Regions from separate parts of the Pseudarthrobacter sp. NCCP-2145 genome, predicted to be linked through region 1. Evidence: predicted binding sites of a transcription regulator. Region 1 holds the regulator's gene; the other holds the start of a gene.
What was found. Region 1 encodes HrcA, which represses chaperone genes, less so after heat shock. Its sites were predicted from a motif close to TTNGCACTCGNNNNNNNCGAGTGCNAA; they were not measured.
Positions count from the first base shown of each region.

Region 1 (7,720 bases):
GACTCGGGGTCCATCATGTCGTGCAGTGCATCGTAGAGCGGGCGCAGGTACGGATCGATCTTGTCGCTCAGGGTCCCGGGGAGAAAACCCAACCGCTCTCCCGCCTCAACGGCGGGGCGGGTCAGGATGATGCGGCTGACCTCTTTTTGCTGCAGTGCCTGGACGGCCTTTGCCATCGCGAGGTAGGTCTTGCCTGTACCTGCCGGACCTATGCCGAAAATCACCGTATTGGTGTCGATGGAGTCAACGTAGGTCTTCTGGTTCAGCGTCTTCGGGCGGATGGTTTTTCCGCGGCTGGACAGGATGTCGTGGGTCAGTACGTCAACGGGGTTTTGCAGGGACTGGGTACGGAGCAGTGCAACAAGCTGCTGCAGCACCGCCGGGCTGATCACCGTGCCGCGGGCCACGAGCCCCCGGACCTCGTGGAGGAGGCGCATGATGCGGGGAACGTCGCTGGCAGGCCCTGTAATCGAGAGCTCATTGCCCCGGACATGGAAGTTGACGGCCGGAAACTGTTCCTCGATATACCGCAGTGCCTCGTCATGGCTGCCCAGGGACTGGACCATCTGGTCGGAGTTGTCGAAAAGGACTACCTCGGTCCGGCTGCCGGGGAGGGAATGGGGAAATTCCCCCGCAGCGCCTTCTCCCGTGTTGAGCTGGCGCTTGCCATTCGCTGATTCAGTCATAGTGGTGGCCCGCAGGCCCGTGATCCCCTCAAAGTACCGGACAATTCCCGCTGCTGGCGGCCGGCGACAGGGCCCTTCGACGATGGACCGGTTGCGCCTCGACCAGCGATCCTTCCATCTTACGCCAGGACCCCATCAACCTCTGAAAAGGGGAACGGCAAGACCCTTCGGATAGCCTGGACGGCGCCGCCCGTTCCGCCATTAGGTATCAACTTCATATCGGCCTCATATCGTTCCCGTTGCAGTTCCTCCCCGAGGCCCGTATCCGGCCTTTCAGCTTCGGGCCCTGTGCCATGCTGGAAATCCAGCCGCTGCTGGATTGCCGCTTGGGGAGCGGCCAGCCATTCATGGAAGGACAGGCAACAAACGTGCCGGAATCTGCTGCGCCCCGCAGGGCAGGACGACGTGGCGGCATTGTGCGCCCTGCCGTCCTGGCAGTGGTTCTCTTGGCGGCTCCGCTCCTGACGGGCTGCCTGGCCGAGCCGGACCCCTCCCCCACTACCCTTCTGGGCTCTGGCCCTGCCGCCACCGGCACCGCGCCTTCCACGAGCGCGCCGCTCGAAACCACGCAGTCGTCCAACAAGGCCCCGGTCTACTGGATTGGCCGGAGCAACAGCAGCATCTTCCTTTACCGGGAATTCAGGGAAGTGCCTGAGCAGGAGAATCCGGTAACGAGGGCCCTGCGGGCCATGATGTCGGACAAGCCCCTTGACCCGGATTTCTTCACCCCCTGGCAGAATCCCGGCAAGCTGGCCACGTCCATCTCCGGCAAGGACGTCATCACGGTGGATGTGTCTGAGGACGCCTTCAACAGCAACCTCGACGCCGATATGGCCGGCCGCGCTGTCCAGCAACTTGTGTATACGGCCAGCGCTGCTGCGGCCAGTTCAGGGCTTATCGATTCCGGGCAGCAGATCCGCGTGCGGATCCTGGTGGACGGGCACACGGACTACGTTGCTTTCGGCCATATCCAGCTGGGTGACCTTATGACGAGGGCCGCCGGCATGGTGGCCCCAGTCTGGATCATTGATCCGCAGGAGAACTCAGAAGTGGCGGCCGGGAGCGTCAAGATCACCGGCCGCAGCACCCTGTCCGGAGGCAAGCTCCGCTGGCAGATCCTCCGGACGGAAGATGACGGAAGCAAGGTCCCGTTCCTGACTGGGGAGACGACGGCGGCCGCCGAGCCAGGGCAGGCAGGACTGTTTACGCTGGCCCTCACACTTCCGGCCGGGGACTACGAATTGAAGGTGGCACAGGCCGGTACCGGGGATCAGCCGGACCAGAATGAGGATTCGCGGGCTTTCAAGGTCCGGTAGCCTACCCGGCCGGGGCACGCCGGGCTGGTCAGGGTGAGGGGGCGGTCCACCGGCCCAGGATGTCGCTGGCAAGCACGACGGCGGCCGGTCCGGCCGTTGACGAGCGCAGGACATGGTGCCCCAGCAGGGCGGTGACGGCGCCTTTCCCGCAGAGCCTGGTCACTTCCCTGGGGCTGATGCCGCCTTCCGGCCCGACGATCAGCAGCACTTCACGGGGTTCCGTTCCGTCCGCGACCAAAGAGGCTTCCAGAACCGCGCGCAGGGGGCGCACGGCGTCCTCATGCAGGATGACTGCCAGCCCCGCGGCCTCCACGAGGCCGGCCAGCGCGGCGGTGTCGACGGCGGGACGCACCTCGGGGACCCACGCGCGGCGCGCCTGCTTTGCTGCCGCCGCCACCACCGACTGCCACTTCGCGTGGGCTTTGGCCGCCCGGTCGCCCTTCCACCGCACAATGGACCGTTCGGACTGCCAGGGTATAACGGCGTCGATCCCGAGTTCAGTGCCCGTTTCGATGGCGAGTTCATCCCTGTCGCCCTTGGCCAGGGCCTGCACCAGCACCAGCCTCGTGGACGGCCGCTCCTCAACAGCCACTGAGGCGCACTCCACCTCCAGTCGTGCGGGCGTGGCCGCAAGCACCCGTCCGCTCATCCGCGTTCCGGCTCCGTCAACGATGTCGACCGGCTCACCCGGGGTGAGCCGCTTGACCGTGACGGCGTGCCGCGCCTCGGTCCCCTCGAGGACGAAGACCTGCCCCGCCACCATGTGGTCCAGGGACCCGGGCGGGGTGAAAAAGACAGGGTTGCTCACCGCTACAGGTTACCGAGCCGGTCCCGGAGCTTGGCGAACATGCCGCCGCTGGCCGCAAGCTTGCCCTCTGTGATCTGTTCACCGCGCATCTTGGCCAGCTGCCGCAGGAGCTCTTCCTGTGCGGCATCAAGCTTGGCGGGCGTCTCAACCTGGAGATGCACTTTGAGGTCACCGCGGCCGTAACCGCGCAAGTGGGTGACGCCAAGTCCACGAAGAGTGATGATCTCACCGGACTGGGTCCCGGGCTTGACGTCGATTTCCTGTGGCCCGTCGAACGTTTCCAGGCTCACTTCGGTGCCCAGGGCGGCCGCCGTCATCGGAATGTGCAGGGTGGCGTGGAGATCGTCGTTGTCGCGTACGTAGGTGGCGTCGTTGTTCACGCGGATCTCAACGTAAAGGTCACCGGACGGTCCGCCGGCCGGGCCTGCCTCGCCCTGGCCGGAAAGCTGGATCCGCGTTCCGGTGGCAACGCCGGCGGGAACCTTGATGGTCAGCGAACGGCGGCTCCGGATGCGTCCCTGGCCGCTGCACTCGTTGCACGGGTCCTTGATGACGGTGCCGAAACCTTCGCAGGTTCCGCACGGGGCTGCCGTCATGACCTGTCCCAGGATGGAACGGACGGCGCGCTGGACCTGGCCGCTGCCGCCGCAAATGTCGCAGCGTTCAGGATGGCTGCCGGGCTGGCAACAGGAACCCTCACAGGTTGGGCACGTGACGGCGGTGTCCACATCGAGCTTCTTGTTCACACCGAAGACAGCGTCGCGGAGTTCGATCCGGACGCTGATGAGGGCGTCCTGCCCGCGCCGCACCCGGGAGGCCGGGCCGGTGGAACCGCCGGCACCAAAGAAGGTGTCGAAAATGTCCTGGAAAGCGAACCCCTGGCCGGCGTATCCGCCACCGCCGAAGCCGTTGTCCGTCCCATTTTCGTTGCCCGTGGTGTCGTAGACCCGGCGTTTCTGGGGATCCGACAGGACTTCGTAGGCGTGGGTTACTGCCTTGAAGCGGTCCGACGCATCCTCACCCGGGTTGACGTCCGGGTGCAGGGTGCGTGCCAGCTTGCGGTAGGCCTTCTTGATCTCTTCTCCCGTGGCCTCCGGTGAGACTCCAAGGACGTCGTAGTGGCTGCTCAAAGTTCGTATCTCTTCCTTGTTGTACTGCCTGCAGTTGGACTGCTGGAAATGCTGTGGGTGTCCAGTGGTCCCGGCCGGGCCTCAGGGGCCCAGGATCCGGGAAAGGTAGCGGGCGACGGCCCTGACCGCGGCCATGGTGGTGGGATAGTCCATGCGTGTTGGTCCCAGAATGCCGATCTTTGCTGCGCTGTCCGGGCCGTAGCCGGTGGCCACCACCGATGCCTCGGCCAGTCCGTCGTAGGGATTCTCGCGGCCGATGCTGACAGCCACTCCGCGGTGGTCCTGCGCCATCTCGCTCAGCAGGCGGAGCATGACCACCTGCTCCTCCAGGGCTTCCAGCACCGGGCCGATGCTCAGTGGGAAGTCCACGTTGGACCGCGCCAAATTCGCTGTGCCGGCCATCACCATGCGTTCCTCGCGGCTGCTCTGCGCCAGGGCTTCCAGGCCGATAGCGAGGGCCTGCGCCGCCTGCCTTTGCCCCGGGGCAGCCGTGGCCACCACGGCAGGCAGGGACTGGGAGAGCTGGCTCAGCGGCGTTCCGGCAAGCGATCCGAGGAAGCGTGCCCGCAGGCCCGCCAAGGCGTCATCCCCCAGGTCCTGGCCGACGTCGATAACGCGCTGCTCCACCTTGCCGCTGTTGGCGATCAACACCACCAGCACCTTCCGCGGGGCGAGGAGGACAAATTCGATATGCCGGACCAGGGCCCTGCTCAAGTGAGGGTACTGGACCACGGCAACCTGGTTGGTCAGCTGGGACAGGAGCCGGACAGTGCGGTCCAGGACATCGTCCAGGTCGTCCGATCCTTCCAGCAGGGACTGGATGGCGCGGCGCTCCGCCGGGGAGAGCGGCTTGACGGCAGAGATCTGGTCCACGAAGAGCCGGTATCCCTTATCTGTCGGAATCCGCCCGGCGCTGGTGTGCGGGGCCGTGATCAGGCCCTCTTCCTCCAGTGCCGCCATGTCATTCCTGATGGTTGCGCTGGACACACCGAGATGATGGCGCTCCACCAGGGCTTTGGATCCCACGGGTTCGCGGGAATGGACGTAGTCCTCCACGATGGCACGGAGTACTTCAAGTTTGCGTGGCTCGCTCACACTCCACCTCCATCCAGGGTTGGGGCGGCAGCGCCGCCCGCGCTGTGCCGCCCATCGTTTAGCACTCGACATGCCCAAGTGCTAACAGTCTATTATGCCTCTGCCCGTTGCTAGCATTGGTACCGCTCCGGGCGAAATTCCGGACCTGTGATCGAGCGCTAGGCGGAGTGAATCAATGCATTACCAGAACTGGGGACCCCAGGACATGTCCGCTCCGTCCAGCGCTGCCCTGCCTGAAGTGCCTGTTGAGCGCGGAATGGTGCTGGAGGACGTCCAGTCCGGCTGGGTGGGCGCCGTGACCCGCGTGGAGAAGTCCGGCGGCATGCATGTGGTGGCACTCGAGGACAGGCGCGGCAAGTCCAGGTCTTTCCGCCTGGGGTTCGGCTTCCTCCTCGAGGGGCAAGCTATCAAGCTCCTCCCGCCGGCGCCCCGCCAGGCTCCCACCGCTGCAGCCGGCCGGACAGCCTCGGGTTCGGTCCGGGTGGCCGGCCAGCGGGCGCAGGTCGCCAAGGCCAGCCGGATCTGGGTTGAGGGAAAGCACGACGCCGAACTGGTGGAAAAGGTCTGGGGAGACGACCTTCGGGTGGAAGGCATCGTCGTCGAACCCCTCCACGGCATCGACGACCTTGCCGGCGCGGTAGCCGAGTTCAGGCCCGGACCGGGCCGGCGCCTCGGAGTTTTGGTGGACCACCTGGTTCCGGACTCCAAGGAATCGCGCATCGCGGACGCCGTCATGGCCTTGCCGGGTGCTGCCGGGAACGTGCTGATCGTAGGCCACCCCTATGTGGACGTCTGGCAGGCGATCCGGCCGGCTGTCCTGGGCATCGAAAAATGGCCTGTGGTGCCGCGCGGGCAGGACTGGAAGACCGGTATCCTCACCGCGTTCGGCTGGCCCCATGCCACCAAGGAGGACATCGGTCTCGGGTGGCAGAAGCTGCTGGGTGCGGTCCGCACCTACGCGGACCTGGAAGCCTCCCTGCTGGGGAGGGTAGAGGAAGTCATTGACTTCCTCACGGTTCCCTGACAGGTACCCCGTTGCCGCTGCGCCTGGAGCCCAAGGCAACTTCTGGGCGTCCAGCCAGTATTCTTGGTAGTGCGGAACCTGCGGTAGTTGCAGGCTGGCGCAACCTCTATGCACTCTTAGCCATCTCCATTGCACTTTCAGAAGGAACAGACTGTGGCAGAAAACGCACGCGATCACAGGGACACCCAGGGCGGCCAGGGCCGTTCGGAATACCATGGCGTTCCGGCGAATGCGCTGCCCCTGACAGCCAGCGAGGACCGGCAGTGGGCCACCATGGCCCATTTCGGCGGAATCCTGGGCTGCGTTCCGGCTCTGCTGATCTACCTGATTTTCCGGGACCGGGGCCCTTTCACGGCGCAGGAGTCCAAGGAAGCGCTCAACTTCAGCCTGCCGCCCACCATCGCTGCTGTGGTGGCGAACATCCTGGTGTTTGTTCCGGTGGTCGGCAACATTTTTGCCGTGATTGCCACCCTCATCTGGATCGCCTTGACCTGCTTCTCCGTGGCAGCCGGCATCCATGTCAACAAGGGCCAGCCGCACCGCTACCCGTACAACCTGCGCTGGATCAAGTAGTCCCCGCCGGCTCCCAGCACCGGTTCCCAGCCTTTAAACTGCTAGTCCGGCAGGACCCGGCGCACCACCGCGTCCGCCAGCAGCCTGCCCTTCAGCGTGAGGACCAGCCGTCCCGCGAAAGCGGCGGCAGGATCCACCAGTTCCTCCGCGATCAGCCCGGCGACCTCGCGCCGCCCTGTGGCGCCGAGCGAAGCGATCTCGAGGCCAGAGTGGAGGCGGACCTCAAGCATCACCCGCTCCATATTCCGGGTTTCAGAATCCAGGGTTTCCCTCCCCGCCGCCGGTGACATTCCTTGCGCAAGGCGTCCGGCGTAGGCAGTGGGGTGCTTGACGTTCCACCAGCGGACACCGCCCACGTGCGAGTGGGCTCCGGGCCCGATCCCCCACCAGTCGTCGCCGCGCCAGTAGGCGAGGTTGTGGCGGCAGGCCTGTCCGGGCGTGCGGGCCCAGTTGCTGACCTCGTACCAGGCAAGGCCTGCTTTGGTGATCAGCTCATCGGCGAGCTCGTACTTGTCGGCGTGGTCGTCGTCGTCGATCCCCGGAACTTCACCACGGCGGATCTGTGCGGCGAGCTTGGTCCCGTCCTCGATAATCAGCGCGTAAGCGCTGATGTGGTCCGGCTGGTAGGACAGGGCGGTCTCGAGCGAGTACCGCCAATCGTCCAGCGACTCCCCCGGCGTGCCGTAGATGAGGTCCAGGCTGACGGCCAGCCCGGCGTCCCGGGCCCACTGCACTACCTGCGGCACGCGGCTGGGCGTGTGGGTCCGGTCAAGGACCTTGAGGACGTGCGGAACGGCTGACTGCATGCCGAACGAAATCCGGGTGAACCCGGCCTCCTTCAGGACGGCAAGGGATTCCGGGGTGACCGAGTCCGGGTTGGCCTCCGTAGTGACCTCGGCGCCGTCCTCGATGCCCCACTGGTCGATGGCGCGCCCCAGGATCAGGGCCAGGTCCTCCGCGGGGAGCAGGGTTGGCGTGCCGCCTCCGAAGAACACTGTGCTGAGCGGCCGCGCGGGGAGGCCGGATTCTGCAAGGACGCTGGCCGCCAGGGACACTTCCGAGGCCGCGGTGGCGGCATAGGCATCCTG
Region 1 is NZ_BRCG01000001.1:51,909-59,628, reverse strand. Features, by position in the region: gene NFU08_RS00270 (PhoH family protein) at 1-686, opposite strand, end outside; gene NFU08_RS00265 (GerMN domain-containing protein) at 1,055-2,002, shown strand; gene NFU08_RS00260 (16S rRNA (uracil(1498)-N(3))-methyltransferase) at 2,031-2,810, opposite strand; gene dnaJ (molecular chaperone DnaJ) at 2,813-3,940, opposite strand; gene hrcA (heat-inducible transcriptional repressor HrcA) at 4,022-5,035, opposite strand; gene NFU08_RS00245 (DUF3097 domain-containing protein) at 5,211-6,059, shown strand; gene NFU08_RS00240 (DUF4870 domain-containing protein) at 6,213-6,632, shown strand; gene hemW (radical SAM family heme chaperone HemW) at 6,674-7,720, opposite strand, start outside.

Region 2 (7,720 bases), on a different contig from region 1:
GCCTGAGTTGCCTGCGACTTCAAGGACCGGACCATTTGCCGGTAGTCCGGGAGGCCTCCGGCAGGATCCGGGTTGGAAGCTTCCCACGGAGCAAGCCACTCACTGTTGCGGGACCTGACCTCGGTCCATTCCTTCTTGTCCCGGTACCGGATGGGCCGCAGGACCAGGTCCCCGCACTCCAGGGTTACGGGCCAAATGGGACCAGCGCGCATGGCGCTACTTGGACAGGCCGGCGGCGAACCCCGGCAGCCACTCCCGCAAGCCCGGGCCCAGGTCTTCGCTGTCGATGGCCAGCTGGACGCAGGCCTTGAGGTAGCTGAGCTTGTCCCCGGTGTCGTAGCGCCGGCCGCGGAACACAACGCCGTACACCCCGTACCCCTCGCCTTCGCCGGTCGCCAGCTCCTGCAGCGCGTCGGTCAGCTGGATTTCGTCTCCGCGTCCGGGGGCGGTGCGTTCGAGGACCTCAAAGACGGCGGGGTGGAGGACGTAGCGGCCGATCAGTGCAAGGTTGGAGGGCGCCTCGTCAACGCTCGGCTTCTCCACCAGCCGGTTGACGCGAACGTAGGATTCGCCCTCGATCGGCTGGACGTCAGCGCAGCCGTAGGCGCTGATCTCGGACGGTTCCACTTCGATGAGCGCGATGACGGAGCCTCCCGTTTCCGCCTGCACGTCGATCATGGTGCCCAGCAGTTCGTCCCGGGCATCGATGAGGTCATCGCCCAGCAGCACGGCAAAGGCTTCCTCGCCAACGTGCTGCTTTGCGCGCAGCACGGCATGGCCCAGTCCGTGCGGGTCTCCCTGCCGGACATAGTGGATGTCGCCCAGCTTGCTGGCCGCCTGGACGGATGCGAGCTTTTCCGTGTCGCCCTTGCCCTCAAGGGTGGATTCAAGTGACGGCACCCGGTCAAAGTGGTCTTCAAGTGCCCGTTTGTTGCGCCCGGTGATCATGAGGAGGTCGTGGAGGCCAACGTTCACGGCTTCCTCAACCACGTACTGGATGGCAGGCTTGTCCACGACGGGGAGCATTTCCTTGGGCATCGCCTTGGTTGCCGGCAGGAACCTGGTACCGAGTCCGGCGGCAGGAATGACGGCTTTGCGAACTCTCGGGTTACTGGTAGTCACCGGACTAATCTAACGTCAGCGTCAAGCATTCAGTAACAACGGAGCCAGCGACACCTGCGGGTATCGGATGGATGGACCAGATAACGGCCGCCAGCGCGGCAGTAGTGGAGAAAATACATGGCGCTTGAGGAAACGAAAGCAGCAAAGGACCTGATCCGTGCTGCCCACCGCCGCCGAAGGGCTGCGATGACTTCCCTGGAACGGGAGGATGCCGGCACCGCCCTGGCCAAACACGGCGCGGCGTGGGCGGCTTCAGTGATCCCGGGAGGCGATGCCACGGTATGCGTCTACCTGGGCGTCGGCGCGGAACCGCCCACGCTGCCGCTGATCGCGGCCCTGCACGACGACGGGCACAGGGTTCTGCTTCCCGTCTGCGAACCAGGGCGTGAACTGCTATGGGTCGTCTGGGCGCCGGGCATTGAGCTGGCACGCAGCAGGTTCGCCCCCATCCTGGAGCCGGTCGGGACCCGGCACGGGATTGACGCTGCCGGGGAAGCCGCTGCGCTGTTCATCCCTGCCACGGCCGTGGACCTCGCAGGCAGCAGGATCGGCCAGGGCGGCGGCTACTATGACAAATTCCTCGGCCACCTTGCGTCCGCCGGGAAGCACATTCCCCTTGCCGCGGTTCTTTATGACGGGGAACTACTGCCCGCCGGCGCGATTCCGGTGGAGGAATTCGACCGCCCGGTGCCTGGCGTCGTGCTTCCCTCCGGCTTCAGGGACCTGGCGAACGCCGCCTGACCGCAAAATCCGGGCGCAGGGGAATGCTAGAATTGGCACTCAGGCCCTGTGACTGCTAAAGGGACATCCAGCTGGATCACCCTGCGGCAGTCCGGGACCTCTCGTTTGCCCAAGAGGAGGAGCACCAGTGCCAACGTATGCGTACGCCTGCAAGGATTGCGGCCATGCCTTTGACATCGTCCAGTCGTTCTCGGACAGCTCTCTGACGTCCTGCCCCGAGTGCCAGGGTGCCCTGCGCAAGAAGTTCAACAGCGTGGGCGTCGTCTTCAAGGGTTCGGGCTTCTACCGCACGGACTCCAGGGACGCCAAGGGCAGCACGGTTTCGGCTGCTCCCGGCGCTCCTGCAGCAGCGCCGGCCGCTTCGGCCCCCGCCGCTGCTGCCAGCTGACAGACGGTCCTCGACTGTAGCCCGCCTGGCGGCTGGGCAAGGTTGTCCACATACCGGCGAAGGTTACTGCCGTAATTCTTGGCGCCGCCCCTAGCGTAGGCACATGCCTGCATACCGTCAGTCCAGCCGGGACACCTTAAGCGCCCCACATCCCGGACTCTTCCGGAAACCGCGGCTGCGTCGCCGCCCCGGCAGTGTCCGCGGCTCCGGCCGCGTCGCAGCCAGGCGTCCTCCCGCGCGCTTCGCGGGCTGGCTGAGCCGCAACAGGCGCCTCATTGTCGCGCTGCTGCTCTGCGCCGCAGCCGCCATCACGGTACACCAGCTCACCCCTGCTCCGGTCTACACGGTGCCGGCGCTGGCCGCCGCCAGGGATATCCCCGCCGGCGCCGCATTATCGGAGGCGGACCTCGCCGCTGCGCAGGTTCCGCCCGGCATGGTGGCCGGCGGGTTCCTTAAGGAACCCGGTGAGGCGGCAGGCAAACAGCTCGCAGCGCCCCTGCGCAAGGGGCAGCTGCTCACGGATGCCCAGCTTGTCGGTCCGGGACTCCTGGCCGGGACTCCTCCGGGATCAGCTGCCGTCCCCCTTCGCATGGCAGATCCGTCGTCCATCCAGCTTGTCTCCCCGGGGCAGCTGGTGAACGTTGTCCTTACCTCAGCCAACGGGTTCGACCAGCAGGACCCGCCCCGGATCCTGGCCTCCAGCGTGCCCGTACTGTGGACCTCAGGCCAGGGCGGCCAGCCTGGACAATGGCTGGGCACTGCCGAGACAGACGGCCTGATCGTCGTGGCAGCCACCGCGGAACAGGCCGCCAGGCTGGCGGGCGCATCCACCCAGGGCAAACTGTTCTTCGTTCTGGTGGGGCCTTGAAACCTCAGCCCCAGTGCGGCGGTGTCTGCTCCTTCAGCCAGGCGTCATGGTCGTCGTCTTCCCGGTCGCCCCAGGCGCGCGGATCGTCCTCGGAGGCCTTGTTGGGCACAACCGGCCCCGCGGGCAGCGCAGAACTGTTGGGCCCGGTGCCGGGTGTTCCGTCCTGGTCCTGCCCGGATTCAGTTTCGGCGGGCTGCCCGGCGTCCGGAGCGTTGTCTTCTTTGTGGTCCTGGGCCATGGTGCCCGCCTCCTTGCTGTCCTGGTCTTCGGCCGGTGCGGGATCGGTACTGGGTGCAGCGGGGTTGCCCTCGCGGGCGGGCCCGGAATCGCCCTGGCCGGCGCCGGCCATGGCCAGCCGTTCGCGCCCGCCCTGGCTTTCGGCGTCGATCCCGTTGAGCGCCTGGTCCACGTCGTCGTCAAGGAAGGCAACGGCGGCGGAGGCCCTGCCCGAAAGGGCCATCTTCTCGAGTCCCAGGTATCCGGCAATCCTGTCGGCACAGGCGGAGGGATCGGTGAACACCTCGATGGTCCACAGCGGCATGTAGCGCCATCCCAGGCGTTCCAGCAGCTGCGGGCGCAGCCGGCTCCGCTCCCGCACGCTCATGGTGCGGTACTGCTCCGTGCCGTCCGATTCAATCGCAACCGGCCACGGCAGGTCCGCGTGCTCCTGACCCATGGTGCTGAGGGGATCAGCGGCGGCCACCACGTCGATGGCACCGTCATACTGGTGCCACACCCGTGCGCCGCGGGCACGCAAGCGGTCCCCGAGGTCGGCAACCAGGGGATCCGCCCCCAGCGCCTGCTCGCTGGCCGCAGCCCGTGATGCAGGAGTTCCGAGATCTGTGTTTCCAGCAATTTCACGGTCCAGCAGGGAATACAGGTCCACGGCACCGTGGCTCAGCCTGGTGTGGTCCAGGTCCTCGGGCCGGAAACAGGTGAGGACGTGCATGGACCGGCGCGCCCGCGTCATGGCCAGCGCAAACTTCTCCCGGCCGCCATCGGCGGAAAGCGGGCCGAAGTTGTGCAGGGCGCGGCCGTGCGGGGTGCGGCCAAAACCGGGCGAGAAGATGACGTGATCGCGCACCAGTCCCTGCGCCCGTTCCAGGTCGACCACCCGGAAGGACTCGGGGCCGGCGCCGAAGAACCCGGCCAGGCCGGGGTAGTTGGGCAACTGCAGCCGGATGGACTCCCCGATCCGGGCCGCATGGCGGAGGCTGGCCGTGACCACGGCCAGGGACGTACGCGGGCGGAGCCGTGCGTGCTCGAAGACCAGCTGGACAACGCGGTTGACTTCCGCCACCACGGATTCGACGCCTTCGTGGTCGGCGCTCGGCAACCCGGTGCCGTCCGGGAGGTATTCAACCAGGAGGGAACGGTCCAGCCCGGTGGCGGACTGGCCTTCCGGCAGCCGCCGCAGGCCGCCGTCATAGAAATTCTTGCTGAGCTGCAGCACAAGGTCCTCGTCCACCGCACGGTAGACAAAGTTGAGCCGCCACACGGGAAGCACCTGCGACAGTGCGCTGAAAGCACTTTCCACGCGGTGGTGCGCTGACTCTCCGGGCGCGAGCCTTTCCACTCCCACTGTGAAAGTCCGGGGGCTGGCGATCCGCGCGTCACCGAACGCGATAACCTGTTTGGCCCGGGCAACGGACGGCAGCACAGCCTGGAGGGACGTCGCTTCCGCGTCCAGGATGACCACCGCGTCGAAGTGCTGCTCCGCCGGCAGCAGGCCGGTCATCAGGTAGGGGCTGACGGACCAGACCGGGACCAGCGTGCCTATCAGTTCCGGGGCCTGGGCCGTGAGCGACGGCAGGGAAACCCGGCCATCCTTGAGCAGGCTCCGAAGGAGATCCGCCTGGCGGGGATGGGTGGCGAGGGCACTGCGCCAGCGCTCTGCGAGGTCCCAGCGAAGGCGCGCGGCACCGCTGGCGATGTGGGCGTTGTCAGCGAGGCGGTACTCGGCCTCCAGCCTGCGGAGGGCATCGCCGTCGGACATTGCCAGGTAGTCGTCGCCGCTGATCATTGCCTCGAGCGCCGACTGCCACCACGCGAGTTCAAGCTCGGCGGCAACCGAGCCGGCCGGCACTTCACGCTCCGCGAGGTCGGCCAGGAGCTCGCCCAGGCCGTGCTCACGCATGTTCTCCACCAGCAGCGTGCGCTCCGGCAGCGTCTTCAGGGTGTCGGTGTCCGCCACCAGCCGCTCAAGGCGCTCCATCAGCTCCTCGTACGGGACCGTGGCCAGCGAGCCGCCGGCCGCCGTGTGCCGGAGGGCCTCCCCCAGGCGGGCAAGGTCGCCGTCCAGTGACCTGTACATGGCATTCATTTCGGCGAGCCCCGACGGAACGGCGGGATGCCGCTGGGTGGTGGCATAGCCTGCCCACAGCGCCCGCTGCTCCTGGACCAGGAGCAGCGACGTGTGAAGGTCGGCGATGTGGACCCCGGGCCGGACGTACTCCTTCGCCACCCTGCGCAGCCTTGAGCGCTGCATGGACGTCATGTCGATGCCGCGTTCCTTGCGCCAGGATGAGGGCGCGGTGGCGGAAATCAGGTCGGTGACGGGACGGTCGAAGATGTCCGGGGTGAACTTGTCCAGGCTTCCGCGTACCGCCACCAGGAGCTCAAGCTGCTCGCCCCACTCGGCGAAGGAGGCGCCGAGCCGGATTTCGGCATGTTCGGCAACTGCCGCCATGCGGTCGCGGAGGGCGGGCAGGCTCTTTTCCACGGAGCGGACCAGATCCTGGGCTTCCTCGGTCTCTTTCCGCGTCAGCAGCCGGGCGCCATGCCAAGGGCTGGTGGTAGAGGCCTTGCTGAAGCTGCCCAGCTCCGCCGCACGCTTGAGCCTGCCTGCGAGCTCCTCGCGGTCCCGGATGTTGTCCAGGACGCTCCGCTTCAGCCGCACCGTGGTGGCCGGCGCAGGGTGGATTGACGTCAGCTCCGCCAGTGACTGCATGGCCTGGTACGGCGAGCATCCCCACCGCTGGCGGACGTTGTGGAGCGAGGCCACATGGTCCATCAGGGCGTGGCGGTGCTCGGTCAACGTGGTGTGGAGGTTTCCGAGCTGGGGTTCCAGCGACTTTTCGTTGCGGACAATCGCACGGACCAGCTGGGCCTTCAGCTGCTGGGCTGTGACATTTCCGGACAGCTGGAACAGGATGGACTCCAGGCCCAGGCCCTCCAGCTGGCCGGATACTTCATTGAGGCTGGCGCGGCGGTCCCCAACCACCAGGACAGTTTTTCCGGCATCCACCAGCGCACCGATGGTGTTGATGGCAGTCTGCGTCTGTCCGGTACCCGGCGGGCTGCTGACAACCAGCGAGTCGCCGGCACGGGCAGCATCAATGACGTACTGCTGGTCGGTGTCCGCGTCCAGCAGGAGCAGCTCGTCCTTGGGGTGCCTGCTGTCCAGGGCAGGGAAACGGGAGGGGTCCGGCTGTTCCACGTCCACCATCTCGCCGCCGCCCGCAGTGGCCAGGGCGGAGATGATCGGGTTGGAGTCGTTGATCCAGGGGTCGTCCAGGTTGCCGGAGAGGTCGGCGAAGGTCGATACCAGCAGGTTGTGCTGCGCCTCGGCGCCATGGATGGGCCTGATCAGGGTGCCCAGCCGGTCCAGGACGGGCTGCGGATCGAAGCGGGCGGTGCTGTAGGCCAGCCGGGTGACGGCGTTGACGTCGAAGACGATGCCGTGGATGTTTTTCAGGTGCCGTACCAGTGCGGGGTTGATGTGCGCCTGCTCCGTCAGCTGGAGTTCGTAGTCGTCCTCCCCGGGCCGGACGGTCAGCGAGATGGCGGTAAGCATGACGGGCGCCGAAATGCGCTGCGGTTTGCCGCCCACGGCGGACGTCCACACAACGGTGCCGGCAGAGAGGTAGCCGGCGTCGATGCCGCGGTCGTTGGCAAGCTCGAAGATCTTCGAGCGGATGTTCCGGGAGGCCCGGGCTGCCACCACGTACTGCTGCCGGTCCCGGATCAGGGTGGAGAGGCGCGTCTTGCGGCCGGCCATCAGCTGGGCCAGGCCGGACGGGTGGGCGTGCGTCAGGTCGATGGAGCCTTCAGGCGTTTTGGTGAAGCGCAGCATCGTGTCTGCCCCGGTAACGGGTTTGAGCCCGGACAGCCATTTGCGGAGCTCCTCGGAGCCCTCCGGGTGGCCTTGACCAACTGACACTTCTGCCTTCTTTTCTGCGTTTGCACGTGACGTCCTGGACCATACCGGCATAGGTTCGAGCGTAGCCGCTAAGACGGCGGGACTGAGAGACCGCAACACGTGATGGGCTGAATTTGCGGAGGTTTTTGCCCCGGGAACACCAGTGGCCGGCTCCCTTGACGGAGCCGGCCACTCAGGATGCTATTCCCACTCGATGGTTCCCGGCGGCTTGCTGGTGACGTCCAGCACAACCCGGTTCACGCCCTCCACCTCATTGGTGATGCGGTTGGAGATCCGGGCCAGCAGTTCGTACGGGAGCCGTGACCAGTCCGCCGTCATGGCGTCCTCGGAGGAGACCGGACGGAGCACGATCGGGTGGCCGTAGGTCCGGCCGTCGCCCATGACGCCCACGCTGCGGACATCCGCCAGCAGGACGACGGGCATCTGCCAGACTTCGTTG
Region 2 is NZ_BRCG01000004.1:32,509-40,228, reverse strand. Features, by position in the region: gene NFU08_RS04465 (GNAT family N-acetyltransferase) at 1-212, opposite strand, end outside; gene galU (UTP--glucose-1-phosphate uridylyltransferase GalU) at 217-1,122, opposite strand; gene NFU08_RS04455 (5-formyltetrahydrofolate cyclo-ligase) at 1,240-1,863, shown strand; gene NFU08_RS04450 (FmdB family zinc ribbon protein) at 1,991-2,251, shown strand; gene NFU08_RS04445 (Flp pilus assembly protein CpaB) at 2,355-3,119, shown strand; gene NFU08_RS04440 (DUF4011 domain-containing protein) at 3,124-7,332, opposite strand; gene guaA (glutamine-hydrolyzing GMP synthase) at 7,462-7,720, opposite strand, start outside.
Region 2: a site for HrcA is predicted at 1,896-1,922, ahead of NFU08_RS04450 (FmdB family zinc ribbon protein). Genes of this name have one in related genera too.